4 regions of the Streptomyces sp. NPDC058579 genome follow, and region 3 is predicted to be linked to each of the others. Evidence: riboswitches for the same ligand, from Rfam matches in the RefSeq annotation. Region 3 holds a riboswitch; each other region holds the start of a gene.
The links. A riboswitch is a leader RNA that binds a small molecule or an ion and turns the genes downstream of it on or off. The one in region 3 is predicted to bind cobalamin.
Positions count from the first base shown of each region.

Region 1: another riboswitch for cobalamin. It lies ahead of ACFWRO_RS35580 (ribonucleoside-diphosphate reductase subunit alpha); the one in region 3 lies ahead of metE (5-methyltetrahydropteroyltriglutamate--homocysteine S-methyltransferase).
Region 2: another riboswitch for cobalamin. It lies ahead of ACFWRO_RS25050 (cobalamin biosynthesis protein); the one in region 3 lies ahead of metE (5-methyltetrahydropteroyltriglutamate--homocysteine S-methyltransferase).
Region 4: another riboswitch for cobalamin. It lies ahead of ACFWRO_RS23860 (ABC transporter substrate-binding protein); the one in region 3 lies ahead of metE (5-methyltetrahydropteroyltriglutamate--homocysteine S-methyltransferase).

Region 1 is NZ_JBHXPI010000066.1:7,279-14,970, forward strand. It holds gene mctP (monocarboxylate uptake permease MctP) at 1-594, shown strand, start outside; gene ACFWRO_RS35575 (GNAT family N-acetyltransferase) at 682-1,185, shown strand; cobalamin riboswitch at 1,252-1,394, shown strand; gene ACFWRO_RS35580 (ribonucleoside-diphosphate reductase subunit alpha) at 1,520-3,898, shown strand; gene ACFWRO_RS35585 (ribonucleotide-diphosphate reductase subunit beta) at 3,898-4,908, shown strand; gene def (peptide deformylase) at 5,024-5,653, opposite strand; gene ACFWRO_RS35595 (hypothetical protein) at 5,737-6,717, opposite strand; gene ACFWRO_RS35600 (HD domain-containing protein) at 6,797-7,692, opposite strand, start outside.
Region 2 is NZ_JBHXPI010000026.1:14,291-21,982, reverse strand. It holds gene ACFWRO_RS25065 (alpha/beta hydrolase) at 1-753, opposite strand, end outside; gene ACFWRO_RS25060 (anion permease) at 1,128-2,393, shown strand; gene ACFWRO_RS25055 (hypothetical protein) at 2,406-2,627, shown strand; cobalamin riboswitch at 2,752-2,897, shown strand; gene ACFWRO_RS25050 (cobalamin biosynthesis protein) at 2,929-3,906, shown strand; gene ACFWRO_RS25045 (cobyric acid synthase) at 3,903-5,411, shown strand; gene ACFWRO_RS25040 (putative cobaltochelatase) at 5,581-7,614, shown strand; gene cobO (cob(I)yrinic acid a,c-diamide adenosyltransferase) at 7,614-7,692, shown strand, end outside.
Region 3 is NZ_JBHXPI010000002.1:477,317-485,008, forward strand. It holds gene ACFWRO_RS05005 (acyl-CoA dehydrogenase family protein) at 1-149, shown strand, start outside; gene ACFWRO_RS05010 (enoyl-CoA hydratase/isomerase family protein) at 146-1,252, shown strand; gene mmsB (3-hydroxyisobutyrate dehydrogenase) at 1,249-2,145, shown strand; gene ACFWRO_RS05020 (enoyl-CoA hydratase) at 2,142-2,933, shown strand; gene metE (5-methyltetrahydropteroyltriglutamate--homocysteine S-methyltransferase) at 2,995-5,313, opposite strand; cobalamin riboswitch at 5,474-5,694, opposite strand; gene ACFWRO_RS05030 (3-hydroxybutyryl-CoA dehydrogenase) at 5,785-6,675, opposite strand; gene aceB (malate synthase A) at 6,717-7,692, opposite strand, start outside.
Region 4 is NZ_JBHXPI010000023.1:52,754-60,445, reverse strand. It holds gene ACFWRO_RS23870 (ABC transporter ATP-binding protein) at 1-90, opposite strand, end outside; gene ACFWRO_RS23865 (FecCD family ABC transporter permease) at 87-1,142, opposite strand; gene ACFWRO_RS23860 (ABC transporter substrate-binding protein) at 1,148-2,125, opposite strand; cobalamin riboswitch at 2,162-2,326, opposite strand; gene ACFWRO_RS23855 (Mov34/MPN/PAD-1 family protein) at 2,323-2,748, opposite strand; gene ACFWRO_RS23850 (amino acid permease) at 2,825-4,276, opposite strand; gene ACFWRO_RS23845 (DUF2017 domain-containing protein) at 4,623-5,210, opposite strand; gene clpS (ATP-dependent Clp protease adapter ClpS) at 5,210-5,515, opposite strand; gene ACFWRO_RS23835 (nicotinate phosphoribosyltransferase) at 5,694-7,022, shown strand; gene ACFWRO_RS23830 (isochorismatase family protein) at 7,201-7,692, shown strand, end outside.

The sequences.
Region 1 (7,692 bases), on a different contig from region 3:
GCCATCGGCATCGGCGCGCTCGTACCGGCCGCGATCATGTCGATCGCCGCCGCCAACCTCTTCACCCGCAACATCTACAAGGACTTCCTGAAGCCGGACGCCACGCCGGCGCAGGAGACCAAGGTGTCCAAGCTGGTGTCGCTGCTGGTCAAGGTCGGCGCGCTGGCCTTCGTCCTCACCATGGACAAGACGGTCGCGATCAACTTCCAGCTGCTCGGCGGCATCTGGATCCTGCAGACCCTCCCGGCCCTGGTCGGCGGTCTCTTCACCCGCTGGTTCCACCGCTGGGCGCTGCTCGCCGGCTGGGCCGTCGGCATGGTCTACGGCACGGCCGCGGCGTACGGCGTGGCCAGCCCGACCCAGAAGCACTTCGGCGGCTCGTCCGCCGAGATCCCGGGGATCGGCGAGATCGGCTACATCGGCCTCACCGCCTTCGTGCTCAACGTCATCGTCACCGTCGTCCTCACCTTCGTCCTGAAGGCCGTCAAGGCGCCGGAGGGCGTGGACGAGACCTCGCCGTCGGACTACACGGCGGACGCGGGCGACAAGGGCGTCTCGACCGAGCTGCCGAAGGTCGGCGTGAGCTCGCACTGACGCCGTAACGGCACCACGTGAGGGCCCGGGGTTTCCGAGCGGAAATCCCCGGGCCCTTCGCCGTGCCCCTCGGGCAGACTGCGGGCCATGGACATCACGATCAGGGCGGTACGGCCCGAGGAGTACGAGACGCTCGGCGAGATCACCGCCCGCGCCTTCCTCGACGACGGACACCTCGACTTCGGCGAGGACGACGACTACCTGCACGTCCTGCGCGACGTGGCCCGGCGCGACGCCGAGGCCGAGGTCCTGGTCGCGGCGGACCGCTCGGGGCGGCTGCTCGGCGGGGTGACCTTCACCCCCGGAGACCGGCCGTGGGCCGACCTCGCCGGGGCGGGCGAGGCGGAGTTCCGGATGCTCGCGGTCGCGAAGGCGGCGCGCGGCCGAGGGGTCGGCGAGGCGCTCGTCCGGGCCTGTGTCGAGCGGGCGCGGACCCTGGAAGGGTGCGTACGGGTCCGGCTCTCCACGCAGCGCGGCATGTCCGGCGCGCACCGGATCTACGAGCGGATGGGTTTCGTCCGCACTCCGGAACGCGACTGGAAGCCGATCCCGGACATGGAGCCGCTGCTCACGTACGCCCTGGAGCTGTGACCCCCGGGTATTCCCTGATTCCCGAACGAATTCGGGGGCGACACAACATGTGGGGGGTGCCAAGAGCGGCGCCCCCCACATGTATGCTCGTGCTCGCTGTCGTCGCAGGGGAATCCGGTGCGAATCCGGAACTGTCCCGCAACGGTGTGCTTTTGACGGCTTCGTCCGTCCGGTCAGTCCGAAGACCTGCCGACAGCGCACCCGGTCCTTCCGTTCCGGGTGTCACAGACGTCTGGGCCTCGCGGAGTGGGCCGTGGCGCGGTTCTCCCCTGCCTTCGGGGAGCCGCCGCCCGCCTCCCGCGCCGGCCCCGAGCCGAGCGAGGGAGAGCCCCACGTGACCATCGCGCCCGCCGATCCGGCCGCAGCGATCGAGAGCGACGGCAACGAGAGCGACGGACCCGGGACCGTGCTCCTGCGGACCCTGACCGACCTCACCGCCGACCTCACGGACACCGACCCCGGCAAGGTCGCCGCCGCCGCTCTGCGGGGCCGCAACGCCGGCTCGGACGAGGCGGAGCTGCGCGAGCTGGCCACCGAGGCGGCCGCGGGTCTCATCGCCGAGGACCCGGCCTACTCCCGGCTCGCGGCCCGGCTGCTGACCATCACGATCGCGGACGAGGCGGCCTCCCAGGGCTCGGTCTGCTTCTCCGCCTCCGTCGCCGTCGGTCACCACGAGGGCCTGATCGCCGACCGCACCGCCGACTTCGTCAAGCTGCACGCCGACCGTCTCGACGCGCTCATCGACGGTAAGGCGGACGACCGCTTCGGCTACTTCGGTCTGCGCACCCTCTACTCCCGCTACCTGCTGCGCCACCCGATCACCCGCCAGGTGATCGAGACCCCGCAGCACTTCATGCTGCGCGTCGCCTGCGGCCTCGCCGAGGACGACTCCACCCGCGCGCTCGACGAGGTCGCCGCGCTCTACCGGCTGATGAGCCGGCTCGACTACCTGCCGTCCTCCCCCACGCTCTTCAACTCCGGCACCCGTCACCCGCAGATGTCGTCCTGCTACCTCCTCGACTCCCCGCTGGACGAGCTGGACTCCATCTACGACCGGTACCACCAGGTCGCGCGCCTCTCGAAGCACGCGGGCGGCATCGGCCTGTCGTACTCCCGCATCCGTGCCCGCGGTTCGCTGATCCGCGGCACCAACGGGCACTCCAACGGCATCGTGCCGTTCCTGAAGACCCTGGACGCCTCCGTGGCGGCCGTGAACCAGGGAGGCCGGCGCAAGGGCGCGGCCGCGGTCTACCTGGAGACCTGGCACGCGGACATCGAGGAGTTCCTTGAGCTGCGCGACAACACCGGTGAGGACGCCCGGCGTACGCACAACCTGAACCTCGCGCACTGGATCCCGGACGAGTTCATGCGCCGGGTCAACGCGGACGCCGAGTGGTCGCTGTTCTCCCCGGCGGACGTGCCCGAGCTGGTCGACCTGTGGGGCGAGGAGTTCGACGCCGCGTACCGCGCCGCCGAGGCGAAGGGGCTTGCCCGCAAGACCATGCCGGCCCGTGACCTGTACGGCCGGATGATGCGGACCCTGGCCCAGACCGGCAACGGCTGGATGACCTTCAAGGACGCCTCGAACCGTACGGCCAACCAGACCGCCGAGCCCGGCCACACGGTCCACTCCTCGAACCTCTGCACGGAGATCCTCGAGGTCACGGACGACGGGGAGACGGCCGTGTGCAACCTCGGCTCCGTCAACCTGGGTGCGTTCGTCGTCGGTTCGGACATCGACTGGGAGCGGCTCGACGAGACCGTCCGTACGGCCGTCACCTTCCTCGACCGGGTCGTGGACATCAACTTCTACCCGACCGAGCAGGCCGGCCGCTCCAACGCCCGCTGGCGCCCGGTGGGCCTGGGCGCGATGGGCCTCCAGGACGTCTTCTTCCAGCTGAAGCTGCCGTTCGACTCCCCCGAGGCGCGGGCGCTCTCCACCCGGATCGCCGAGCGGATCATGCTCGCCGCGTACGAGGCCTCCGCCGACCTCGCCGAGCGCAACGGCCCGGTCCCGGCCTGGGACAAGACCCGCGCCGCGCGCGGTGTCCTGCACCCCGACCACTACGACGTCGAGCTCAACTGGCCCGAGCGCTGGGCCGCGCTGCGCGAGCGGATCGCGACCGTCGGCATGCGCAACAGCCTGCTGCTCGCCATCGCGCCGACGGCGACGATCGCCTCGATCGCGGGCGTGTACGAGTGCATCGAGCCGCAGGTCTCCAACCTGTTCAAGCGCGAGACGCTGTCGGGCGAGTTCCTCCAGGTCAACTCGTACCTGGTGCAGGAGCTCAAGCGGCTCGGCGTGTGGGACGCGCAGACCCGCGAGGCGCTGCGCGAGTCCAACGGCTCGGTGGCCGGCTTCACCTGGGTCCCGGCCGAGGTGCGCGACCTGTACCGGACGGCGTGGGAGATCCCGCAGCGCGGTCTGATCGACATGGCGGCGGCCCGCACGCCGTTCCTGGACCAGTCTCAGTCGCTGAACCTGTTCCTGGAGACGCCGACGATCGGCAAGCTGTCGTCGATGTACGCGTACGCCTGGAAGCAGGGCCTGAAGACGACGTACTACCTGCGCTCCCGCCCGGCGACCCGGATCGCCCGCGCCGCCCAGGCCGCCGCTCCGACCGCCGCCACCATCCCCGTCCAGCAGGCCGCCGACCCCGACGCCGTCGCCTGCTCCCTTGAGAACCCCGAGTCCTGCGAGGCCTGCCAGTAATGTCCGACAACAAGAACCTGCTCGACCCGGGCTTCGAACTGACGCTGCGTCCGATGCGCTACCCGGACTTCTACGAGCGCTACCGGGACGCGATCAAGAACACCTGGACGGTGGAGGAGGTCGACCTCCACTCGGACGTCGCCGACCTCGCCAAGCTGACGCCGGGCGAGCAGCACATGATCGGCCGCCTGGTCGCGTTCTTCGCGACGGGCGACTCGATCGTCTCGAACAACCTCGTGCTGACGCTCTACAAGCACATCAACTCCCCGGAGGCGCGCCTGTACCTGTCGCGTCAGCTGTTCGAGGAGGCCGTGCACGTCCAGTTCTATCTGACGCTGCTCGACACCTACCTGCCCGACCCGGACGACCGCGCGGCCGCCTTCGACGCGGTCGAGGAGATCCCCTCCATCCGCGAGAAGGCGCAGTTCTGCTTCAAGTGGATGGACTCGGTCGAGAAGATCGAGCGCCTGGAGACGGCCGCCGACCGCCGCCGCTTCCTGCTGAACCTGATCTGCTTCGCGGCGTGCATCGAGGGCCTGTTCTTCTACGGTGCCTTCGCCTACGTGTACTGGTTCCGGTCCCGCGGTCTGCTGCACGGTCTCGCGACCGGCACCAACTGGGTGTTCCGCGACGAGACGATGCACATGAACTTCGCCTTCGAGGTCGTGGACACCGTCCGCAAGGAGGAGCCGGAGCTCTTCGACGACGCGCTCCAGCAGCAGGTCGTCGACATGCTGAAGGAGGCCGTGGAGGCGGAGCTGCAGTTCGGCCGCGACCTGTGCGGCGACGGCCTGCCGGGCATGAACACCGAGTCGATGCGCGAGTACCTCCAGTGCGTCGCCGACCAGCGTCTGGTCCGGCTCGGCTTCGCCCCGGTCTACGGCTCCGAGAACCCGTTCGCGTTCATGGAGCTCCAGGGCGTCCAGGAGCTGACGAACTTCTTCGAGCGCCGCCCGTCCGCCTACCAGGTGGCGGTCGAGGGCTCGGTGGACCTGGACGAGGACTTCTAGGTCCCACGCGTTCCAGGTACAGACGGGCGAAGGGCCCCGCTCCGGGGGAGGGGGCCCTTCGTCGTGTCCGAGGACGAGTACGTTTCCGGGGACCAGTACGTCTCCGGGGACGCGATCAGTCGTTCGGGACGGTCTCGTAGCGCGGGGTGCCCTCTTCCATCTGGCGCAGGGCGTCCTTGCGGTCCCGCTTGGAGAGCTTGTCGATGTACAGGAAGCCGTACAGGTGGTCCGTCTCGTGCTGGAGGCAGCGCGCGAAGTAGCCGGTGCCCTTGACCTTGATCGGGTTGCCCTGGGCGTCCCGGCCGTGCACCTCGGCGAAGTCCGGGCGGGCCAGCTCGGCGTACGCGGTCGGCACGGAGAGGCAGCCCTCGTTGGCCTCGTCCAGGACGCGCTGCTCGGCCGGCAGCTCCTGGAGCACCGGGTTGACGACGACGCCGGTGTGCCGGACGCCCTCGTCGTCGGGGCAGTCGTAGACGAAGACCTTGAGGTCGACACCGATCTGGTTCGCGGCCAGGCCCACGCCCTCGGCGGCCTTCTGGCTGGCGAACATGTCGTCGATCAGCGCGGCGAGCTTGTCGTCGAACTCGGTGACGTCCTTGCACTCCCGGTGCAGCACCGGGTTGCCCACGACGGTGATCGGGCGCGCCGTACCCCGCTCGCGGTACGCGAGCTCACGCGCCTCGCAGTCCTCCGTGTCCACGACGTAACCGTCGTTGATCTGCTCGTCAGTCTCCTGCTGCGCCATTCCGCCGCACGCCTTCCTCAGAACCCCAGTCACATGGTCCCGTACAGCCTAAGGGCAGGATCTGGGCGGAATCAGCAGAAGGATCAGCAGACCTCTTCGAGATCCCGCCACTCTCGGCTGTCGGGGCTGTCCGCCACCCAGCCGTCGAGCAGGCCGCGGACCAGGCCGACGGGCGCTGCGATCCCGCACTCCCGCTCGGGGACCCAGAGCTCGCCGGGCGAGCGGTGACCGAGCGGCCCGGGGTGGCCCGGCTCGCTGTGGTCGTGCGGGTCGAGGTGCTCGCCCTCGCCCTCGGCGCTGGGCATGGTCGACTCCGAGCAGGCACGGCAGAGCAGCCGGACCGACGAGGACCAGTCCTCGGCGGCGAACCCGGCGTCGGCGGCGAGCTGCTCCAGGGCGTCCCGGTCGGCCTCGGTGGCGGCCTCCAGGAGGACGACCCAGGTGGGGACGGGCGAGGGGGCCCAGAGCTCGATCTCGTCGAAGACGGGGTAGGACGGTCCCGCGCTCGTCGTGCGCTCGCCGTTGGGCACGCCGTCGTGCAGGACGACCTCGCCCCAGCGGCGGCCGGAGGACGGCAGCGGGATGGAGAGGACCTCTATCCGCGCGGGGTCCAGCCTGCGGCCCCACACGACCTCGGCCTCGCCCTCGGGCGACAGCCGGACGGCGGCGCTGCCGAGCTCCATCCCGGCGGGCTCGCCGGTGCCCGCGGAGGCGCCGGGCACCTTCAGCCCGTACGCCTGCCAGGCGCGGCGGGCCAGCGGCCAGTCCTGGAGCGCGGTGGCGGCGATGCCGACGTTCCACCAGTCGGGAGCGCCGGTCTCCTTGTCGAGCAGGGCGACGGCGCGCAGCCCGGCGGCCCGCGCCTGCTCCCAGTCGTGCCGGAACTTGTGCAGCAGCGCCAGGTTGAACCAGGACTCCGAGAGCCAGGGCTCCAGATCCGCCGCGCGCGTGAGCAGCGCGCCGGCGTCCTCGTACCGGCCGTCACCGATCAGCGTGAACGCGCGGTCGGTGGCCTGCCGCCACGAGGCGGAGGGCCGATGCCGTACCTTCCCGAAGATCCTCACGATTCCCGCCTGCCGGTCGCTTCACCCTCTTGTTCGCATCCAACCATGCCCGGTTGGACGCGCGCTCATTACCCATGGGTTACCCAGGAGGAGCAGGGGTGACGCCCCCGGTCACACCGCCTCTCGCGAGGACTCTCGCGAGGGATTCCACCACCTCCGGGTGGTGGTCGCGGGCGGTGGCGAGACGGAGCTGTTCGAGGGCGGCGAGTGACCCGCCGGCCCCGGCGCCGGTACCGGTTCCGGCCAGATCGTCGTAGGCGTTGACGGTACGGACGATCCGGGCGGGCACCGGTTGGTCGCGGTACGGATCGGCCTGCCGCTCCACGACGACGGCCACGGCGGCGGGGACACCGGTCTGCCGGACGACGGCCCCGCCGAGGAGGGCGATCCGGCGCTGTTCCTCGGCGGGGAGGAGGGCGGTGGCGCCTTCGGGGACGGGGTCGACGAGGGAGAGCTGCCCGATGTCGTGCATGAGGGCGGCGTACTCGAGGACGGTCAGCTCGGACCCGGAGAGCCCCAGCTCACGGCCGACGGCGGCGCTGAGCGCGGCGACGCGGCGGGCGTGCCCCGGTGGGGTGCAGCCGGCGATCTCGGTGGCGCGGGCGAGCGAGGCGATGGTCTGCCGGTTGGTGGTGCGCACGGCCGCGTACCGCCGGAAGGAGACCTGGGTGAGCAGCAGCGGCACGCAGAAGACGGGTAGGGCCCAGAGCCCGGCGGCGGCCACGCCGAGGGCCATGACGGTGCCGGTGGCGCAGACGGCGGAGCCGATGCCGATCAGGGCCCGCAGCTCGTCGCGGAGGAGCGGGCCGTAGGGGTATCCCTTGCGGGCGCGGAGCATCAGGGCGGCGAGGACGGCGTCGCACAGGGCTGTGAGGACGAGGAGGAGCACGAGGAAGAGGGCGTAGGCGGGGCCGTGGCCGAGGTGCTCGCTCACCTCGCCGGAGTTGTAGAGGGGCTGGAAGCAGAGGGCGGCGA
Region 2 (7,692 bases), on a different contig from region 3:
CCGTACGCCGGATTCGGCGGCGGCGTGCAGGGCCATCGTGGCGCCGGTCCCCCAGCCGTGCAGGACGACGTGCTCGGCGCCCCGGCGGACGGCGTAGCGGACGGCCGCGTCGACGTCGCGCCACTCGGAGTCGCCGAGGTGGCCGAGGCCGTCCGGGGACTGCGGCGCGCCCTCGTCGCCCCGGTAGGAGAGGCAGAGGACGGGGATCTGCCGGCGGGAGAGGAAGGGGACGAGGTTCAGGGGGTGCCGGCGGGTGGTGCCGATGCCGTGCAGGGCGATGACCCAGGTGGAGCGCGGCCCGGGGACGAGCCAGGCGGGGAGGGAGCCGAGTTCGCCGGGGATCTCGACGTCCTCCTGGGCCACGCCGAGGGCGGTCTCCGGGGTGCCGCTGTGCAGCTCGGGCGTGAGCCGGACCCGGGCGCCGGGGCCCAGGTCGCCGTGCTCGACGCGTTCCAGGCGCCGTACGACGGTGTCGGCGGTGTGCGGCACGCGGTCGAGGACCGGGCCCACGACCGCGTGGACGCCGGGGCCCTCGATCCCGTACGTACCGGGGCGCAGGGAGGCGAGGCTGCGGGTCAGGGTGACCTGGCCGGGGCCCGTGGCGTGCACGGTGAGCCGGGGGTCGCCGGGCAGGGGCCGTCCTGACGTCGCCTTCAGGGCGATGTCACCGGCGTACCGACCGGCCGCGAGCGCGGCCGCACCGGCACCGAGCAGAGTGGTGACGGCCGCTGCCGTCGCTGTAGCGGGGCGCACGGTCCCAGTGTCGACACGTCGGGCCGGGGCTGCCACCGGACGAACCCGCCCGTGGCGGTCCCCTGTGAGAGTGACGTGGATCTCGTTGCGGGTCCCTCGGCGGGATGACGACCCTCCGGGCCCGTCCACGGGCTGACACGGGCGAGGGTGGGCGAAGCGGGCGATGTCCCCTGTTTCCGGTGACGGCACGGATTACCCGGGGTCGCACGGCGCTCACATCGTGGACAGAGCGTTCACGCAAGGCCCCTCGGCGGCTCAAGCGGAATGGCTGGAACCCGATTTGGGACACCACAACGCCCGGCCCAGTTCACCTTCCGTTCACTCAGGTTGCCTACGTTCGTCCAGCCACTGACGTCAAACGATTGCCTGGGTAAATGGAACACATCACGCTGCTGCTCGCGATTGTGGTCGTGACAGCTCTCGTGTTCGATTTCACGAACGGTTTCCACGACACCGCCAACGCGATGGCGACGACCATCTCGACCGGTGCCCTCAAGCCCAAGACCGCGGTGGCCATGTCCGCCGTGCTCAACCTGGTCGGTGCCTTCCTGTCCGTCGAGGTCGCCAAGACGATCTCCGGCGGGATCATCAACGAACAGGGCATTCGTACTGAAGTGATCTTCGCGGCGCTCGTCGGCGCCATCCTCTGGAATCTGCTGACCTGGCTCCTGGGTCTGCCGTCCAGCTCCTCCCACGCACTCTTCGGCGGACTGATCGGCGCGGCCGTGATGTCGGCCGGCTGGTCGGCCGTCAACGGCTCGACCGTGGTCAGCAAGGTCCTGATCCCCGCGATCGCCGCGCCGCTCGTCGCCGGCCTCGCCGCGATGGCGGCCACCAAGCTGACGTACAAGCTCGGCTCCAAGACGGAGACGAAGGCCACCGCAAAGGGCTTCCGGGCCGGCCAGATCGCCTCCGCCGGTCTCGTCTCCCTCGCCCACGGCACCAACGACGCGCAGAAGACGATGGGTGTCATCACCCTCGCCCTGGTCACCGGCGGCGTCCTCGCCCCCGGCTCCAACCCCCCGATGTGGGTCGTCGTCTCCGCCGGTATCGCCATCGCGCTCGGCACCTACCTCGGCGGCTGGCGCATCATCCGCACCATGGGCAAGGGCCTCACCGACCTCCAGCCGCAGCAGGGCTTCGCCGCCCAGACCAGCGCGGCCACGGTCATCCTGGCCTCGTCCAACCTGGGCTTCTCGCTCTCCACCACGCAGTCCTGCTCCGGCGCCGTGATGGGCGCGGGCCTCGGCCGCAAGGGCGGTGTCGTCCGCTGGTCGACCGCCACCCGGATGTTCGTCGCCTGGGGTCTGACCCTGCCCGCCGCGGGCCTGGTCGGCGCCGGCGCCGAGTTCCTCACCAAGCAGGGCCCCTGGGGCGTCGCCGTCGTCGCGGTCCTCCTGGTCGCCGGCTCGGCGGTCATCTGGGCGCTCTCCCGCCGCAAGCCGGTCGACCACCACAACGTCACGGCCGACGAGATCGACGGCGAGCCCGCGGGCGTCGTGACCACCGCCATCGCGGCCGTCACCCCGCCGGCCCCCGCCGGTTCCTTCGCCACCGTCGCGGACGACGACCTCAAGACCACCATCCCCTCGCCGGCCCCCACGGACCCGGCAGCCCCCGCCGCCTCGGCCGCGGTGTAAGGAACCAACGACATGAAGATCGACTGGGCAGCTCTCGGCTCCGTCTTCGGAGTCAGCCTCGTGGCGACCGTCGCCCTCGTGGGCCTCTTCACCCTCGGCATCATCGGCCTCTCCAAGCAGGAGCAGGCCGCGGCCCAGGGCGGCTCCGCGGCCATGGCGCGCACCGGCGCGTACGCCTGCTTCGCGCTCTGCGCGGCGGCCGTCGCGTACGGCATCTATCTGATCGTCGTCTGACGACGATCCCGCTCCGCCGGCCGGGCGGGTCGCACCTTCGGGTGCGGCCCGCCCGGTCGTCGTTTCACCGGGTCCGTGTGGTGCTTCGCACAGTGTCCCGCCGCAGGTCAAGCGTGAGTTGACGGGTGTTCGCACACGTGGTGGACTTCCGGGGCCATTACGGCGGCAAACAGAGGAAGCCCGGTGCGAATCCGGCGCGGTCCCGCCACTGTGACCGGGGAGTCGCTCCCCCGGGAGCCAGGAACTCTCGCCGCCGGTCACGTCGAGCCAGGGCGCGGACCCTGAGTGAGGACACAGCGCCATGCCCGGCCGCAGTGCTGCCCCAGGTGTATTCGCTTACGGCGCGGCCGCCGGCCTTGCCGCCGATCTGATCGTCGGCGACCCCCGCCGCGGCCACCCGGTCGCCGCGTTCGGGCGCGCCGCAGGGGCCGTCGAGAAGCTGCTCTGGCGCGACCACCGCGGGTGGGGCGCGCTGCACACCGCCGTCTGTGTCACGGGCGCCGCGGGCGCCGCCGCGCTGGCCGCCCGTACCGTACGTGACCACCCCCGGGCCTCCGCCGCGCTGACCGCCGCCGCCGTGTGGGCCGTCGTCGGCGGGACGACCCTGGGCCGGGAGGCCCGCGCGATCGGCGGGGCGCTCGCCGCCGGCGACCTGGACGTGGCCCGGGAGCGGCTCCCCCATCTCTGCGGGCGCGATCCGCAGTCCCTGGACGGTCCGGCAATGGCCCGCGCGGTCGTGGAGTCCGTCGCCGAGAACACCTCCGACGCCGTCGTAGGGGCCCTGGTCTGGGGCGCGGTCGCGGGCGTACCGGGCCTGGTCGGCTTCCGGGCGGTGAACACCCTGGACGCCATGGTCGGCCACCGGTCGGCACGGTACCGGCGGTTCGGCTGGGCCTCGGCCCGGCTCGACGACGTGGCCGGCTGGCCGGGCGCCCGGCTGACCGCCGCGCTGGCGACGGTGGCCGGGGGCGATCCGCGGGGGGCGGTACGCGCCTGGAAGGCGGACGCGGCGAAGCACCCGAGCCCCAACGCCGGCCCGGTGGAGGCCTCCTTCGCGGGGGCGCTCGGGGTACGGCTCGGCGGGACGCTGTCGTACGGCGGCCGGGTCGAGCACCGGCCCGTACTGAACGGGGAGGGACGGGCCGTGGAGGTCGCGGACATCGAACGGGCGGTCCGGCTCTCGCGCCGGGTGACGGGGCTTACGCTCGCCGTCTGTGTGGGCGGACGGATCGTGGCGGGCGCGCTGAAGGCGCGTGCGGTGAAGCGGAGGACGATATGAGGGGCGGCGGGCTGCTGGTCGCCGGGACCACGTCCGACGCGGGCAAGAGCGTCGTCACGGCGGGCATCTGCCGCTGGCTGGTCCGGCAGGGCGTGAAGGTCGCCCCGTTCAAGGGCCAGAACATGTCCCTGAACTCCTTCGTGACCCGGGAGGGCGCGGAGATCGGCCGGGCACAGGCCATGCAGGCCCAGGCGGCCCGGGTCGAGCCGACCGCGCTGATGAACCCGGTCCTCCTGAAGCCGGGCAGCGACCGCTCCAGCCAGGTCGTCCTGATGGGCAAGCCGGTGGGCGAGTTGAGCGCGCGCGGCTACCACGGGGGGCGGCAGAAGGAGCTCTTCGAGCCGGTGATGGCGTGCCTGGAGGAGCTGCGGGGCACGTATGACGCCGTGATCTGCGAGGGGGCGGGCAGTCCGGCCGAGATCAACCTGCGCCGGACCGACATCGTGAACATGGGCATCGCGCGGGCCGCGCGGCTGCCGGTGCTCGTGGTCGGGGACATCGACCGGGGCGGGGTGTTCGCCCAGTTCTTCGGCACGACGGCGCTGCTCGCGCCGGAGGACCAGGAGCTGATCGCGGGCTATCTCGTGAACAAGTTCCGCGGCGACGTGACCCTGCTCGAGCCGGGGCTCGACATGCTGCTGGGGCTGACCGGGCGGCGTACGTACGGTGTCCTGCCGTACGCGCACGGGCTCGGCATCGACGAGGAGGACGGACTGCGGGTCTCCCTGCGGGGCGCGGTCCGCGAGTCGGTCGTCGCGCCGCCGGTCGGCTCGGACGTGCTGCGGGTCGCCGTGTGCGCCGTACCGCTGATGTCGAACTTCACGGACGTGGACGCGCTGGCGGCCGAACCGGGCGTCGTCGTGCGGTTCGTGGACCGGGCCGAGGAGCTGGTCGACGCGGACCTGGTGATCGTGCCGGGCACCCGGGGCACGGTGAAGGCCCTCGCGTGGCTGCGCGAACGCGGGCTCGCGGACGCGTTGGCCCGGCGCGCGGCGGAGGGCCGGCCGGTGCTCGGCATCTGCGGCGGCTTCCAGGCGCTCGGGGAGCGGATCGAGGACGAGGTCGAGTCGAAGGCCGGCACGGTCGACGGGCTCGGGCTGCTGCCGGTACGGGTCCGGTTCGCGGCCGAGAAGACGCTCGCGCGGCCGGTCGGCGAGGCGCTCGGTGAGCGGGTGGAGGGGTACGAGATCCACCACGGGGTCGCGGAGGTCCTTGGCGGGGACCCGTTCCTGGACGGGTGCCGGGTCGGCGCGGTCTGGGGCACGCACTGGCACGGCTCGCTGGAGAGCGACGGCTTCCGCCGGGCGTTCCTGCGGGAGGTCGCGGCGGCGGCCGGGCGGCGCTTCGTCCCGGCCCCGGACACGTCGTTCGGGACGCTCCGCGAGGAGCAGCTGGACCGGCTCGGGGACCTGATCGAGGAACACGCCGACACGGACGCGCTGCTGCGGCTGATCGAGCACGGGGCGCCGGCGGGGCTGCCGTTCGTGCCGCCGGGGGCGCCGTGAGCTGCGCCCGGCCTTCGGCCGGGCTTGGGTTCCCACCCGCACCGCCCGTGCGGCATGGAGAACAGAGGTGCGGGTGGCCCCTGTGCGTGGTCACTCACCATCGGCGACCGCGGGCCGTCGCACATCGACAAGAACGTCAGCGAACCGAACTCGAAGAGAGGACCACCCGATGAGCACCCGGTATCCGTTCACCGCCGTCGTCGGTATGGACGACCTGCGCCTCGCGCTGCTGCTCAACGCGGTGAGCCCGGCCGTCGGTGGAGTCCTCGTGCGGGGCGAGAAGGGGACCGCCAAGTCGACCGCCGTGCGGGCGCTCGCGGACCTGCTGCCGTCGGTGGCGGTCGTCGCGGGCTGCCGGTTCAGTTGCGACCCGGGCTCGCCCGATCCGCAGTGCCCCGACGGGCCGCACGAGACCGCGGGCGCCGACGCCCGGCCCGCGCGGATGGTCGAGCTGCCCGTCGGCGCCTCCGAGGACCGGCTCGTCGGTGCGCTCGACATCGAGCGGGCCCTCGCCGAGGGCGTGAAGGCCTTCGAGCCCGGTCTGCTGGCCGACGCGCACCGGGGGATCCTCTACGTCGACGAGGTCAACCTCCTCCACGACCACCTGATCGACCTGCTCCTCGACGCCGCCGCGATGGGTTCCTCGTACGTCGAGCGCGAAGGCGTCTCCGTACGGCACGCGGCCCGCTTCCTGCTCGTGGGCACGATGAACCCCGAAGAGGGCGAGCTGCGGCCGCAGTTGCTGGACCGGTTCGGTCTGACGGTCGAGGTCGCGGCCTCCCGCGAGCCCGAGCAGCGGGTGGAGGTCGTCCGGCGGCGGCTCGCCTTCGACGACGAACCGGCCGCGTTCGCCGCGCGCTGGGCGGGCGAGGAGACCGCGCTGCGAGAGCGGATCGTCGCCGCGCGCGAGCTGCTGCCGCGCGTGGCGCTCGGGGACGCGGCCCTGCTCCAGATCGCCGCGACCTGCGCCGCGTTCGAGGTGGACGGCATGCGCGCGGACATCGTGATGGCCCGGACGGCGACCGCGCTGGCCGCGTGGGCCGGGCGCACGGAGGTGAGCTCCGAGGACGTCCGGCAGGCGGCGCTGCTCGCGCTCCCGCACCGCCGCAGGCGGAACCCCTTCGACGCGCCGGGGCTCGACGAGGACAAGCTCGACGAGACGCTGGAGCAGTTCAAGGGCGAGGACGAGGGCGACGAGGACCCGGACCCCGGTCCGGACGGCCCCGGCGGCCCGGGTGGCGGCGGAGGCGGCGTTCCGCCGCAGAGCGAGGGGCCGGAGGGGAACTCTCCGCAGGACGCCGGGCCCGACGAGGCGCCCGCGCCGGCTCCCCAGGGGCCCGGAGGCGCCGGTGAGCGTGCCGCCGTCAAGGCCGCCGAGCCGTTCCGTACGAAGATGCTCAGCGTCCCCGGACTCGGCGAGGGCGCGGCGGGCCGCCGCTCCCGGGCCCGTACCGAACACGGCAGGACCACCGGTTCCGTACGGCCCCGGGGCGCGCTGACCAAGCTGCACCTGACCGCGACCGTGCACGCCGCCGCCCCGCACCAGAAGGCGCGCGGGCGGAGCGGACCGGGGCTCGTCGTCCGCCGTGACGACCTGCGGCAGGCGACGCGCGAGGGCCGGGAGGGGAACCTGGTGCTCTTCGCCGTGGACGCCTCCGGTTCGATGGCGGCGCGGCAGCGGATGAGCGCCGTGAAGGGAGCGGTGCTCTCGCTGCTCCTCGACGCCTACCAGCGGCGCGACAAGGTCGGCCTGGTCACCTTCCGGGGCCGGGACGCCGAGGTGGCGCTGCCGCCCACGTCCTCGGTCGACGCCGCCGCGGCCCGGCTCGAACAGCTCCCCACGGGCGGCCGTACGCCGCTGTCGGCGGGGCTGCTGAAGGCCCACGACGTGCTGCGCGTCGAGCGGCTGCGCGACCCCTCGCGCCGGCCGCTGCTCGTGGTCGTGACCGACGGCCGGGCGACCGGCGGCGGCGCCGACCCGGTGGCGCTCGCCGCCCGCGCCGCGCGGCTGCACGCCGCCGAGGGCACGGCCGCCGTCGTCGTGGACTGCGAGACCGGTCCCGTACGGCTCGGGCTCGCCGGGGACCTCGCCCGCGAACTGGGCGGCACCGCCGTGACCTTGGACGAGCTCCGCGCCGACTCGATCGCCGGGCTCGTCAGGAACGTACAGGCAGAGCAGCACGCAACGAGGAGGGCAGCCTGATGCCGCAGGGACAGCCGACCGCAGTTCCCGACGACGGTCTCACCACCCGCCAGCGCCGCAACCGGGCGCTGGTGATGG
Region 3 (7,692 bases):
CGCTCCAGCTGCACGGCGGCTACGGCTACCTCAGCGAGTACGGCATCGAGAAGATCGTCCGCGACCTGCGGGTCCACCAGATCCTGGAAGGAACCAACGAGATCATGCGCGTCATCGTGGCCCGCGGACTGACGGAGGCCTTCGAATGACCTCGACGGCCGCCAGGACCTCCCCGGCCTCCCCGGACGACACGTATGTACTGCTCCACACCACCGGCCGCATCGGCCACATCACCCTCAACCGCCCCCAAGCCCTCAACGCCCTCACACACCCCATGGTGCGGCGGATCGACGAGGCCCTCACCGCCTGGGAGCACGACCCGGCCGTCGAGACCGTCGTCATCAGCGGCGCCGGGGAGCGCGGGCTCTGCGCGGGCGGCGACATCCGCGCCATCCACGAGGACGCCCGCACCGGCGGCCGGGCCTCCGCCGACTTCTGGCGCGACGAGTACCGGCTCAACGCCAGGATCGCCCGCTACCCCAAGCCGTACGTCGCCCTCATGGACGGCATCGTCATGGGCGGCGGCGTCGGGATCTCCGCGCACGGCAGCGTCCGGATCGTCACCGAGCGCTCCCGGATCGCCATGCCCGAGACCGGCATCGGCTTCGTCCCCGACGTCGGCGGCACCTATCTGCTCGCGCTCGCCCCCGGCGAACTCGGCACCCACCTCGCGCTGACCGGCGCGCCGGTGGGCGCCGCCGACGCCCTGCTGTGCGGCCTCGCCGACCACCACGTACCGTCCGCCGCGCTCGGCGCCCTCGTCGCCGACCTGGCCGAGCTGCCCGTACGGGACGCCCTCGCCCGTCATGTGCGGCCCGCGCCGCCCGGGGTGCTCGCCGGGCGCCGGGAGTGGATCGACGCCTGCTACGCCGCCGACACCGTCGAGGAGATCGTCCGACGGCTCCTCGGCCACGGGAGCCCGGAGGCGAAGGAGGCCGCCGAGACGCTGCTCGCGAAGTCCCCGACCTCGCTCAAGGTGACCCTGGCCGCCCTGCGCAGGGCCCGGCACCTCGGCCCGCTGGAGCGGGTCCTCGACCAGGAGTACCGGATCTCCTGCGCGGCCCTGACAGGACCCGACCTGGTGGAGGGCATCCGCGCCCAGGTCGTCGACAAGGACCGTGCCCCGCGCTGGCGCCCGGCCACCCTCGCCGAGGTCACCGACGCCGACGTCCAGCGTTTCTTCGCCCCGCTCGGCGAGCTGCCCGAACTGGGGCTCGCCGGACCCGAACCCACCCCGGAGGTGGCCTGGTGAGCCGTACCGTCGCGTTCATCGGACTCGGACACATGGGCGGCCCCATGGCCGCCAACCTCGTGAAGGCCGGCCATCGCGTCCTCGGCCACGACCTCGACGCCGACGCCCTGGCCTCCGCCGCCCGGGCGGGCGTGGAGCCCGCTGCATCCGCCGCCGAGGCGGTCTCCGGCGCGGACGTCGTCGTCACCATGCTGCCGGCCGGCCGCCACGTCCTCGGGCTGTACGACGGCGTCCTCGCCGCCGCCCGCCCCGGCACCCTGTTCGTCGACTGCTCGACCATCGACGTGGCCGACGCCCGTACCGCCCACGAACGGGCGAAGGCGGCCGGTCTGCGGGCCCTGGACGCCCCGGTCTCTGGCGGCGTGGTCGGCGCGGAGGCCGCCACGCTGACGTTCATGGCCGGCGGGGGCGAGGAGGAGTTCACCGAGGCCCGCCCGCTCCTCGACGCCATGGGGAAGAAGGCCGTCCACTGCGGCGGACCGGGCGCGGGGCAGGCCGCCAAGATCTGCAACAACATGATCCTCGGCGTCTCCATGATCGCCGTCAGCGAGGCGTTCGTCCTCGGCGAGAGCCTCGGCCTCTCCCACCAGGCGCTGTACGACGTGGCCTCCACGGCCTCCGGGCAGTGCTGGGCGCTCAGCGTCAACTGCCCGGTCCCCGGCCCCGTTCCGACCAGCCCGGCCAACCGGGAGTACGCGCCCGGCTTCGCAGCCTCCCTGATGGCCAAGGACCTGGGCCTGGCCGCCAACGCCGCCCGAGCCGGAGGCGTCCACGCCGAACTCGGCCTTCGTGCGGCCGAGTTGTACGCAACGTACGCCGAACGCGCCGGAGCCACCGAGGACTTCTCCGGCATCGTCCGCACCATCAGGAAGAACGACGGAGGACAGGCATGACCGCCGTAGAGGCGCAGGAGTACGAGGCCATCCTGGTCGAACGCAAGGGCCGCACCGCCCTCGTGACCCTCAACCGTCCCGGCGCCCTCAACGCGCTGAACCTCCAGGTCATGAACGAGGTCGTGGCCGCCACCGAGGCCCTCGACAGGGACCCGGAGTGCGGCTGCGTCGTCATCACCGGCTCGGCCAAGGCCTTCGCCGCCGGGGCCGACATCAAGGAGATGCGGCCCCAGGGCTACCTGGACATGTACCTCTCGGACTGGTTCGCCGCCTGGGACCGGCTCGCACAGCTGCGCACCCCGACCGTCGCCGCCGTCTCCGGGTACGCCCTCGGTGGCGGCTGCGAACTCGCCATGCTCTGCGACGTCCTGCTCGCCGCCGACACCGCCGTCTTCGGCCAGCCGGAGATCAAGCTGGGCGTCATCCCGGGAATCGGCGGCTCCCAGCGGCTGACCCGCGCGGTCGGCAAGGCCAAGGCCATGGAGATGTGCCTCACCGGCCGCACCATGGACGCGGCCGAGGCCGAGCGCGCGGGCCTCGTCTCCCGGGTCCTCCCGGCCGACGAACTGCTCCCCGAGGCCCTCGCCGTCGCCGAGACGATCGCCGGGATGTCGCTGCCGGTCGCGATGATGGCCAAGGAGGCGGTGGCCAGGGCCTTCGAGACCACGCTCACCGAGGGCGTGCGCTTCGAACGGCGGCTGTTCCACGCGGTGTTCGCCACCGCCGACCAGAAGGAGGGCATGGCCGCCTTCGTCGACAAGCGACCGCCGGAGTTCCGCCACCACTGATACGGGACCGCCCGAGGGACGGGCCGGGGCACGCGCACGTGCCCCGGCCCGCTAGGGAGCCCTACGACGCCGGCAGCTCGCCCCGTACCGTGCGCGCCGCCGCGACCAGGTTCTCCAGCGAGGCGCGGGTCTCCGGCCAGCCCCGGGTCTTCAGGCCGCAGTCGGGGTTGACCCAGAGCCGCTCGGCGGGAATGGCCTTCAGCCCCGTACGGAGCAGGTCGGCGGCCTCCTCGGCGCTCGGGACGCGCGGGGAGTGGATGTCGTACACACCGGGACCGGCCTCGCGCGGGTAGCTGTGCGCGGCCAGCTCGCGGGCGACCTGCATGTGCGAACGGGCTGCCTCCAGGCTGATCACGTCCGCGTCCAGGTCGTCGATGGCCTGCACGATGTCACCGAACTCCGCGTAGCACATGTGCGTGTGGATCTGCGTGTCCGGCCGGACCCCGCTGGTGGAGAGCCGGAACGCCTCCGTCGCCCACGCCAGGTACGCGGCGTGGTCGGCGGCGCGCAGCGGCAGGGTCTCCCGCAGTGCGGGCTCGTCCACCTGGACGACCGAAGTGCCCGCCGCCTCCAGGTCGTTCACCTCGTCGCGCAGGGCGAGCGCGACCTGCCGGGCGGTCTCGCCGAGCGGCTGGTCGTCCCGCACGAAGGACCAGGCGAGCATCGTGACCGGTCCCGTCAGCATGCCCTTCACCGGGCGGTGGGTCAGGGACTGCGCGTACGTCGTCCAGCGCACCGTCATCGGCGCGGGGCGCGAGATGTCGCCGGCCAGGATCGGCGGCCGGACGTACCGGGTGCCGTACGACTGCACCCAGCCGTGCTGTGTGGCGAGGTACCCGGTCAGCTGCTCGGCGAAGTACTGGACCATGTCGTTGCGTTCGGGCTCGCCGTGCACCAGGACGTCCAGGCCCGCCTTCTCCTGGAAGGCGATCACCTCCTGGACCTCCGCCTTGACCCGCTCCTCGTAACCGGCCGTGTCGATCCGGCCCGCGCGCAGGTCGGCGCGGGCGGTGCGCAGTTCGGCGGTCTGCGGGAAGGAACCGATCGTGGTCGTCGGCAGCAGCGGAAGCCCGAGGTGGGCGTGCTGGGCGGCGGCCCGCTCGGCGTACGGCTGGGAGCGTCGGGTGTCGGCGTCGGAGACCGCGCCGGTACGGGCGCGCACGGCCGGGTCGCGGGTGAGCGGGGACTCCGCGCGGGAGGTCAGGTCGGCCCGGTTGGCGGCCAGTTCGGCGGCGATCGCGGAGGTGCCGTGGGACAGGCCCTTGGCCAGCGTGACGACCTCGGCGGTCTTCTGGCGTGCGAAGGCGAGCCAGCGCAGGATCTGCGGGTCGATGTCCCGCTCGGCGGCGGCGTCGAGGGGGACGTGCAGCAGGGAGCAGGAGGCCGCGACGTCGACCCGGTCGGCGAGACCGAGCAGGGTGCCGAGGGTCGTGAGGGACTTCGCCAGATCGTTGACCCAGATGTTGCGGCCGTCGACCACGCCGGCGACCAGGCGCTTGCCCGGCAGCCCGCCCACGCCCGCGAGGGCCTCCAGATTGGCGGCGGCAGAGCCGGTGAAGTCCAGCGCGAGCCCCTCGACCGGCGCCTTGGCGAGCACGGGCAGGGCCTCGCCGAGCCGGTCGAAGTACGAGGCGACCAGCAGCTTCGGCCGGTCCGTGCGGCCACCGAGCTCGCGGTAGACGCGGGTGGCGGCGTTCAGCTCGGCCGGGGTGCGGTCCTGGACCAGGGCGGGCTCGTCGACCTGCACCCACTCGGCGCCCGCGGCCCGCAGGTCGGCGAGGACCTCGGCGTACACCGGCAGCAGCCGGTCGAGGAGCGTCAGCGGGTCGAAGTCCGCGGCCACCCCGGGCGCGGGCTTGGCGAGGAGCAGATAGGTCACGGGTCCGACGATGACCGGACGGGCCGTCAGGCCGAGGGAGAGGGCCTCCGTCAGCTCGGCGACCTGCTTGGCGGAGTCGGCCGTGAAGACCGTGTCCGGACCCAACTCGGGGACCAGATAGTGGTAGTTGGTGTCGAACCACTTGGTCATCTCCAGCGGCGCGACGTCCTGCGTACCGCGCGCCATGGCGAAGTAGCCGTCGAGAGCGTCGGCGGAGACGGCTTCCCGGTGCCGCGCGGGGATCGCGCCGACCATGACGGTGGTGTCCAGGACGTGGTCGTAGAGGGAGAAGTCGCCGGTCGGCACCTCGTGGACGCCCGCCTCGGCGAGCCGGCTCCAGTGGGCGCGGCGCAGTTCGGCGGCGGTGGTCCGGAGGGCGTCGGCGGTGACGCGGCCCTTCCAGTACCCCTCGATCGCCTTCTTCAGTTCCCGGTGCTGCCCCTGACGGGGGTAGCCGTACACGGTGGCCCGTGCTGCCGCGGCTGCGGGCTTGGTGGTCACGGAGATCTCCTTCGCGAGATGAATCCCTGAGATCCCGGCGACGGGACGAGAACGCGAAGGGTGACCGACCGGACGGCCGACTCGCGCGGTACGCGCCGGTCTCCGTCTGGTGTGGTCGCCGACCCGCCCTCGAGGTCACCGGAATGTCCGCGCACGAATGGTCCGTGCACGGGCAGATGGCAGGTCTTCGGACTCGCGGGCACATCCTCCACGGGGGAGGACACCTACTGGCCGTCGCTTCCCAGACCCCTACGGGTCCAGTGCGTATGACGGCGGTCGTTCCCGCTCACCGCTGCGGGGCAGTCCCGGATTCCCACCGGGTTCCCTCTTACGACGCATCCCGTCCGGCTGACGGGGCGAACCAGCTGCACCGGCCACCCTAAGGGGCCGGCCGGCGCCGTGCCGGGAGATGTCCACCATACGGATGGTGAGGTGAGACACGCCCGCGGGTCCGCCCCGCAGCTCAGGGGGTCAGTCCCGGCCGGGGTACGGGTGGAACCCCCGGCCCGCCTTGCGGCCCAGTAGCCCCGCCTCCACCATCCGCTGGAGCAGCGGGGGCGGCGCGTAGAGGGGCTCCTTGAACTCCTCGTAGAGCGACTCCGCGATCGAGGAGACGGTGTCGAGGCCGATGAGGTCGGCCAGCTTCAGCGGGCCCATCGGGTGGGCGCAGCCCAGCTCCATGCCGGCGTCGATGTCGGCGGCCGTGGCGAAACCGGACTCGGCCATACGGATCGCCGCGAGCAGGTACGGCACGAGCAGCGCGTTGACGACGAACCCGGCCCGGTCCTGCGAGCGCACGACCGTCTTGCCGAGGGCCTCCGTCGCGAAGCGCTCCACGCGGGCGACCGTGTCCGAAGCGGTGTGCAGCGAGGTCACGACCTCCACCAGCGGCAGCACCGGCACCGGGTTGAAGAAGTGCAGGCCCACCACCCGGTCGGCGCGGCCCGTCGCCATGCCGAGGCGCATCACGGGGAGCGAGGAGGTGTTGGTCGCCAGGACCGCCGACGGATCCTCGACGATCTTGTCGAGGCGGGTGAACACCTCGGTCTTGGCCTCCGCGTTCTCGACGACGGCCTCGATCACGAGCTGGCGGTCGGCCAGCTCCTCGAGATCGCCGGTGAAGACGAGCCGGTCGAGGGCGCTCTGCGCGGCGGCCGGCTCCAGCTTGCCCCGTCGTACGGCGCGGTCGAGGGAGGCGGTCACCCGCTCCCGCGCGGCCCGGGCGGCCACGGCGTCCGTCTCGCAGACGATCGTGTGCCGTCCGGCCCGCGCGCAGACCTCCGCGATGCCCGCCCCCATCTGGCCGCCGCCGACCACCCCGACGCGGGTGATCTCCTCGGCGCCCGTGGTCTCGGCGCTCATGGTCTCGGCACCCGTGGTCCCGGCGCCCACGCTCTCGGCGCTCATGAGCGGGGCTCCGCGTGGCGCACGAGGTGGCGGGAGTAGGCGTCCGGGGTGAAGAAGAGCGGCAGTTCGCCGCTGAGGGCGTTCCGTTCGAAGATCGCCCGCACCTCCTCCAGCGGGGCCCACGGGTACCGGGCGCCGAGCGCCTCGAGCTCCTCGTCGAGCAGGCGTACGACGGTCTCCCGGTCGATCAGCCGGTGCCGCACCCACTGCCAGATCTGGACGCGGGCGATCTCGGCGGTCGCCGCGTCCTCCATGAGCCCGTCCAGGGCGACCGCGCCCTGACCGCGCAGCCAGGCCGCGAAGTAGCCGAGTGCGACGGCGATGTTCGTGCGGATGCCCTCCTGGGTGGGCGGTCCGCTGATCCGGCGTACCGACAACAGGTCCGCCGGGGTGACCTCCACGTCGTCCCGCGTCCGGTGGAGCTGGTCCGGCAGGTCGCCGAGCACGCCGTCGAACACCTCGCGGCAGACCGGGACGAGCCCGGGATGGGCGACCCAGGAGCCGTCGAAGCCGTCCTCCGCCTCCCGCTCCTTGTCGAGGCGCACCTTGGCGAGCGCCGCCTCGTGGGCGGCCGGGTCCTTGCTCGGCACCTGGGCCGCCATCCCGCCGATCGCGTGCGCGCCCCGCTTGTGGCAGGTGCGCACCAGGAGTTCGGTGTAGGCCCGCATGAACGGCGCCGTCATGGTGACCTTCGCCCGGTCGGGCAGGAGGAAGTCGGTGCGGTGGCCGAAGGTCTTGATCAGGCTGAACAGGTAGTCCCAGCGGCCCGCGTTGAGACCCGAGCTGTGCTCGCGCAGCTCGTAGAGGATCTCCTCCATCTCGAAGGCGGCCGTGATCGTCTCGATGAGCACGGTGGCGCGGACCGTGCCCCGGGGGATGCCGAGCAGCTCCTGCGCCAGCAGGAACACGTCGTTCCAGAGCCGGGCCTCGTACCGGTTCTCCAGCTTCGGGAGGTAGAAGTACGGGCCGTGT
Region 4 (7,692 bases), on a different contig from region 3:
GGGGCGGGCGGTGAGGTCGGCGTCGTACAGCCGTGTCTCGTACGAGAGTCCCTGGACGCGCAGCTCCGTCGTACCGGGCCGGGAGGTCATACCGGGCTCCCTTCCGCGCGGTGGCGCATGAGCCAGAGGAAGAAGGGGCCGCCGATGAGCGCGGTGAGGACGCCGACCGGGATGTCCTGGGGCGCGGCGACGGTCCGGGCGGCGAGGTCGGCCAGGATCAGGGCGAGCGCGCCGCCGAGCGCGGCGACCGGCAGGAGGCGGCGGTGCGGGGCGCCGACGGCCATCCGGGCGGCGTGCGGGACCATCAGGCCGACGAAGCCGACGGCCCCGCTGACGGAGACCATGACGGCGGTGACGAGCGAGGCCAGGACGAAGACGGCGGCCCGGAAGCGGGCGGTGTCCAGGCCGAGGACGGTCGCGCCCTCCTCGCCGACGAGGAGCAGGTCGAGCGGGCGGGCGAGGGTGACGAGGAGCGCGGTGCCGAGGGCGACGACGATCGCGGGCAGGGCGAGGGAGTCCCAGCGGGCGGAGCCGAGGCCGCCGAGGGACCAGAACATCGCCTCCTGGACGTGCTCCGGCCGCCGGGACAGGACGAGGAGCAGGGTGGTCAGCGCCGACAGGATGTAGGAGACGGCGACGCCCGCGAGGACGAGCCGGGCGCCGGTCATCGTGGAGCCGCGCCGGGCCAGGGCGTAGACCAGGACGAGGGCGAACAGGGCGCCCGCGAAGGCCCCGGCGGGCATGGCGACGGTGGTGGTGACCCCGCCGCCGATGCCGAGGACCAGGACGAGGACGGCCCCGCCGGCCGCCCCGGAGGAGATCCCGAGGAGGAAGGGGTCGGCGAGCCGGTTGCGGACGAGGGCCTGCAGGACGGCGCCGACGACGGCGAGTCCGGCGCCGACGACCGCGCCGAGCAGCACGCGCGGCAGCCGGACGTCGAGCACGATCGTGCGGTACGGGGACGGGGCGGCGCGGCCGGTGAGGATCTCGACGACCTGGCCCACGGGTATCCGTACGGAGCCGAGGGCGACCCCGACGACGACGGCGACCGCGAGGGCCGCGAGGAGGCCGGTGACGACGAGACCGTACGGGAGCGGCCCCCGTACGGGGGCGGCCGCCTTCACCGGCGCCCGCCCCGTCACCGACGTCACCGGTTCGGGTGGAGCTGGGCGGAGAGCTTGTCGACGGCGGCCGGGACGCGGACGCCGAGGACCGCGTCCGAGAGGGGCATGACGGCGAAGCGCTTGTTCTTGATCGCCGGGACGTCCTTGAGGGCGGGGTCGTCCAGGAGGCGCTTCTTCTTCTGTTCGACGGTCGTGGAGCCGTAGTCGTAGATGACGATCACGTCGGGCTTGCGGGCGACGACCTGCTCCCAGGTCGCGTCGCCGAAGGTCTTGTCCAGGTCGGCGAAGACGTTGCGGCCGCCGGCCCGGGTGATCAGCTCGTTGCCGATGCCCTTGCCGCCGGCCGTGAACGCGGTCTTGTCGCCGCTGTCGTAGACGAAGACCGACACCGGGGCGACCCCCTTGAGCCGCTTCTCGGTCGCCGTGACGGTCTTCTTCGCTTCGGCGGTCCAGTCGGCGCCGCGCTCGGGGACGCCGAAGGTCCGGGCGACCTCGTCGACCTCCTGGTAGAGGTCGGCGAGGGAGGAGGCGCCGGAGGGGCAGTACTCCATGTTGAGGCGGCTCTCGATGCCCGACTTCTTCAGGTCGTCGCGGCCGCGCCCTGCCTTGGCGTCGAAGGCGCTGGCGTAACCCCCGTAGACGAAGTCGGGGTTGGCGGCGAGCAGGGCCTCCTTGGAGGGGTACTCCTTGGAGAGCACCGGCACCGCGTCGTACGCCTTCTTGTACGCGGGCAGGATCCGGTCGTCGAGGTAGGCGGTGCCGGCCAGGGACTTCTCCAGGCCGAGGGCGAGCATGACCTCGGTGACGTGCTGGTTCATGGTCACGGCCCGCTTCGGCGGCGCCTGGAAGGTCGTCTTCACACCGCAGTTGGAGACGGTGTACGGGAATCCCGGCGCGGACTTCCCCGCGGGGGCGGCCTGCTCCGCGGGGGCCGCGCAGGCGGCGAGCAGCGGGACGAGGGCTGCGGCGGGCAGCAGGGTACGGCGGTGCCGGGTGAACACGGACGTGCCTCCTCCGGGGATTTCCACGTCCCCAGTCGGTGGTGAGAGGCGGCAGGTCAGTTCCTGGCTCCCAGCGAGCGAAGTCGCTGGTCACAGTGGCGGGACCGCGCCGGATTGCACACCGGCTTCCTGGGTCCTGCCGCCCTTGATTGTCGCGTCAGTCTCTCAGACGGTCATACGACCTTCGCGGGTATCCCTCACACGTACTCCTCGACCACCTTGATGTCCTCTTCCGTCACGACGCCGTCGACGATCGTGTAGGAGCGGAACTGGAAGGGGCCCGCGCCGTCGGTGTCGGCGGTGGAGACCAGGACGTAGTGGGCGCCGGGCTCGTTCGCGTACGTGATGTCGGTGCGCGAGGGGTAGGCCTCGGTGGCGGTGTGCGAGTGGTAGATGATCACGGGCTCCTCGTCCCGGTCGTCCATCTCGCGGTAGAGCTTCAGCAGGTCGGCCGAGTCGAACTCGTAGAACGTGGGCGAGCGCGCCGCGTTCAGCATCGGGATGAACCGCTCGGGGCGGCCGCTGCCGGCGGGACCCGCGACCACGCCGCAGGCCTCGTCGGGGTGGTCCGCGCGGGAGTGTTCCACGATCTGGTCGTACAGGGCCCGGGTGATGGTCAGCATGGCGACAGGATAAGCAGACGGGCCGCCCCGTACCGAGGAGTGGTACGGAACGGCCCGAATGCCGAGACGGAGCAGGTCAGGAACGCTTCACGAAGGCCGCGCCCTGCGGGTTGCGCGCCTTCAGGATCAGGTACGAGACACCCAGGAGCAGGCCCCACAGGGGGGCGCAGTACAGCGAGATCCGCGCGTCCTTGTCGATGCCCATCATCACGATGACCATGCCGATGAAGGCGAGCGAGAAGACGCTGAACCAGATGCCGCCCGGGGCCTTGAAGGAGGACTGGGGCAGCTCGCCCCGGTCGGCCTTGAGGCGGAAGCGGATCTGGCAGACCAGGATCATGATCCAGGCCCACATGCCGGAGATGGTCGCGAAGGAGACGACGTAGTTGAACGCCTCGCCCGGCCACTGGTAGTTGATCCAGACGCCGACCATCATCAGCCCGGCCGAGAAGGACGTACCGGCCAGCGGCAGGCCGTTCTTGGTGAGCTTGGTGAAGAACTTCGGGCCCTGGCCGTTGAGCGCGAGGTCGCGCAGCATGCGGCCGGTGGAGTACATGCCCGAGTTGCAGGAGGACAGCGCGGCGGTCAGCACGACGAAGTTCACGATCGCGGCGCCGATGCCGAGGCCCATCTTCTCGAAGGCCGCGACGAACGGGGAGATGCCCGGCTGGAAGTGGGTCCACGGGACGACCGACAGGATCATGATCAGCGCGCCGACGTAGAAGACGGCGATGCGCCACGGCACGGTGTTGATGGCCTTGGGCAGGACGGTCTTCGGGTCCTTGGACTCGCCCGCCGTGACACCGACGAGCTCGACGGCGAGGAAGGCGAACATGACCATCTGCAGGGTCATCAGGGTCGAGCCGATGCCCTTGGGGAAGAAGCCGCCCTCGGACCAGAGCAGGCTGACCGAGGCGGTGTCACCGGCGTCGGAGAAGCCGATGGTGAGGACACCGGCGCAGATCAGGATCATGCCGACGATCGCGGTGACCTTGACCATCGAGAACCAGAACTCGAGCTCGCCGAAGAGCTTGACGGAGATCAGGTTCGCGAGGAACAGGACGACCGTGAAGATCAGGGCGAAGACCCATTGCGGCTGATCGAGCCAGCCGTTGGCGTTCTTGGTCCAGTACTGCATGTACGCGGAGGCCGCGGTGACTTCGGTGATGCCGGTGACGACCCAGAAGAGCCAGTACGTCCAGCCGGTCACGAAGCCCCAGAAGGGGCCGATGAACTCGCGTGCGTACTCCGAGAAGGAGCCGGACACGGGCCGGTACATGAGGAGCTCGCCGAGCGCCCGCATGATGAAGAAGATGACGAGGCCCGCGATGGCGTACGCGAGGATCAGGCTCGGTCCCGCCTTGGAGATGCCCTTGCCCGCTCCGAGGAAGAGGCCGGTGCCGATGGCGCCGCCGATCGCGATCATCTGGATCTGGCGGGCGCCGAGTGCCCGGTGGTAACCCTCGCCGTCGGCGGAGTCCGCGGCCTCATTGCCGTCGTGCTGCTTGTCGACCTGCACTGAGGTCATGTTGATGCGCCTTTCTCCACGCTGATCCCCCCGGATATGGCTGGAGTGCTACCGGCGGTCAGCCGGCCAAGCGCCCCCGGGGACATGGGTGGCGTCCCCGAGTGGTCGTGAAGATTTATCACGGGGGAAACAGTGATCGAGGTGGGGCGTTGTGGCGCACGCCACATGAAAAAGGGGTCAAAAGCCACTCAACAGGACCAGTAAGAACACTTTGGTGACGTATTCGTTATCCGGATTTGAGTGTCCGCTGAGCGAACGGCGCGCTACCGGCCGGTATCAGGCGGCGGGCATCAGGCACCTGGCATCAAGCGCCCGGCACCCGGCATCAGGCGCCCGGCACCCGGCATCAGGCGCCCGGCATCAGCGTCTCGACGAGCGACTCCTGGAGCGCGCCCAGCCAGAGGTACGCCATCACCATCGGCTTGCGCGGGTCGGAGTCGGGCAGCCGGTACAGCTCCCCGCTCTCGTCCTCGTCGGTGACCTCGAGGCGCGTACCGATCGTCAGCCGCAGGTCGTTGAGCGCGCCGAGCCAGGCCCGGGACTCGTCGGCGGTGAGCTTGAGGACGGCGCCGCCGTCCTCGTCGGTCGGGGTGAGCGCGTCGAGGGTGCGGATCACCATGAGGGTGTCCTGCCGCTTGCGGGCGCGCAGGTCGTTCTCGGTGAAGCGGCGGAAGTCGGCCGCCGCCGAGCGCAGCTCCTCGCTCTCGTCCGCGTACGCGTCGGGGAAGAGCCGCTTGAGCGCGGGGTCGCTCGGGGCCTCGCTCGGGCCCTCGGCGAAGAGCGCGGCGAGCGGGTCCTCGCCCTCGACGGGCTCGTCGCCCGGGCCGATCAGCTCCATGAGCTGGACGGCGAGGGAGCGCAGGATGGCGATCTCGACCTCGTCCAGCGCGACGGCGGCGCCGCCGCCGGGCAGGACCTCGAAGTGTCCGGCCATCAGCCGCGGTCCTGGGTGAGGGTCGCCCACAGCCCGTAGCCGTGCATCGCCTGCACGTCCCGCTCCATCTCCTCGCGCGTACCGCTGGAGACCACGGCCCGGCCCTTGTTGTGCACGTCGAGCATCAGCTTGTGCGCCTTGTCCTTGGAGTAACCGAAGTACGCCTGGAAGACGTAGGTCACATAGCTCATCAGATTGACCGGATCGTTGTGGACGAGAGTCACCCACGGCACGTCCGGCTCCACGACGGCGAAAGTCTCTTCAGCCGATTCCGTGCGTTCGATCTCAATAGGCGCGACGCTCACTTACCCCATGCTGCCACCTCGGGAGGGGGGTCGCACAAACGGGTCAGCCCTGGTGCGCTCGAACGGAGGGGGCGCGGAGCCGGCCTGCGGGCGACCCGGAGCCGGCCCCGAGCCGACCCGGAGCCGACCCCGAACTAGAAATCGTCAATCTGACGATTTCTGCGGTAGCATCGCTGACATGAACGCTGCGGACCTTGGGCTCCCGGTGGACGTGCCGTCGACCGCGCTCTTCACCGACCAGTACGAGCTGACCATGCTCCAGGCGGCCCTCCGGGCCGGCACCGCCGAACGACGCTCCGTTTTCGAGGTCTTCACCCGCCGCCTGCCCGAGGGCAGGCGCTACGGCGTGGTGGCGGGCATCGGACGGGTCCTCGACGCCGTCGAGAACTTCCGCTTCGACGCGGACGTCCTCGGCTTCCTGCGCGAGCAGGCGATCGTGGACGAGCCGACGCTCCGGTGGCTGGCCGGCTACCGCTTCTCGGGCGACATCTGGGGCTACCCCGAGGGCGAGGTGTACTTCCCCGGCTCCCCGATCCTGCGGGTCGAGGGCTCCTTCGCGGAGTGCGTGCTCCTGGAGACCGTGATCCTCTCGATCCTCAACCACGACTCGGCCATCGCGGCCGCGGCCTCCCGGATTTCGGGGGCGGCCGGCGGGCGGCGGCTCATCGAGATGGGCGCCCGGCGCACCCACGAGCTGGCCGCCGTCGCCTCCGCCCGCGCCGCCTACGTCGGCGGCTTCGACGCCACCTCGGACCTGGCCGCCGGGTTCCGTTACGGCATCCCGACCGTCGGCACCTCCGCGCACGCCTTCACCCTGCTGCACGACAGCGAGCGGGACGCGTTCCAGGCCCAGGTGGAGACCCTCGGCCGCGGTACGACGCTGCTCGTCGACACCTACGACGTGGCCGAGGCCGTCCGTACCGCCGTCGAGGTGGCAGGACCGGAGCTCGGCGCCGTGCGCATCGACTCCGGGGACCTGCTGCTCGTGGCGCACCGGGTGCGGGCGCAGCTGGACGAGCTGGGCGCGACGAACACCAAGATCGTGGTCACCTCCGACCTGGACGAGTACGCCATCGCCTCGCTGGCGGCGGCTCCGGTCGACGCGTACGGGGTCGGCACGCAGCTGGTCACCGGCAGCGGGCACCCGACCTGCTCGATGGTCTACAAGCTGGTCGCCCGCGCCCAGTCGGCCGACCCGAAGGCGCCGCTGACGGCGGTGGCGAAGAAGTCGCTCGGCGGCAAGGCCTCGGTCGGCGGCCGCAAGTGGGCGGCGCGCCGGCCGGACGCGGAGGGCGTCGCGGAGGCCGAGGTCGTCGGTACGGGCCCGGTGCCGCCGGAGCTCGCCGACCACCAGCTGCTCGTGGAGCTGGTCAAGGGCGGCGACGTGGTGGCCCGCGAGCCGCTGGAGGCGGCGCGGGCGCGGCACATCGCGGCGCGTGGCGGGCTGCCGATGTCGGCGATCCAGCTGTCGCGGGGCGAGCCGGTGCTGCCGACGGAGTACGCGTAGCCGGTACGCCCGTACGCGTGGGGAGTACGTGTAGGGAGTACGTGTAACACCCTGCGAGGCCCCCTCCCGAAGGGAGGGGGAAGTCTCTAGGCTCGAAGCCATTCCCCCCGCCCGACGCCTCGCCCGACCCCCGTCCGTAACCCAGCTCCCCTCGCCGGCCCACCGAAGGACACCCGCCATGCACCGCGCATTGATCGTCGTGGACGTTCAGAACGACTTCTGCGAGGGCGGCAGCCTCGCGGTGGCGGGGGGTGCGGATGTCGCCGCCGCCATCACCGACCTGGTCGGGGAGGCGGCGGGCGCCGCGTACCGGCACGTGGTCGCGACCCGCGACCACCACGTCGACCCGGGCGACCACTTCTCCGACGAGCCGAACTACGTGACGTCCTGGCCGGTGCACTGCGTGGCCGGGACCGAGGGCGTCGGCTTCCACCCGAACTTCGCCCCCGCGGTCGCCTCCGGCGCGATCGACGCGGTGTTCGACAAGGGGGCGTACGAGGCGGCGTACAGCGGCTTCGAGGGGCGCGACGAGAACGGGACGACCCTGGCCGAGTGGCTGCGGGCGCACGACGTGGCCGAGGTCGACGTCGTGGGCATCGCGACGGACCACTGCGTCCGGGCGACGGCGCTCGACGCGGCCCGGGAGGGGTTCCGTACGCAGGTCCTGCTC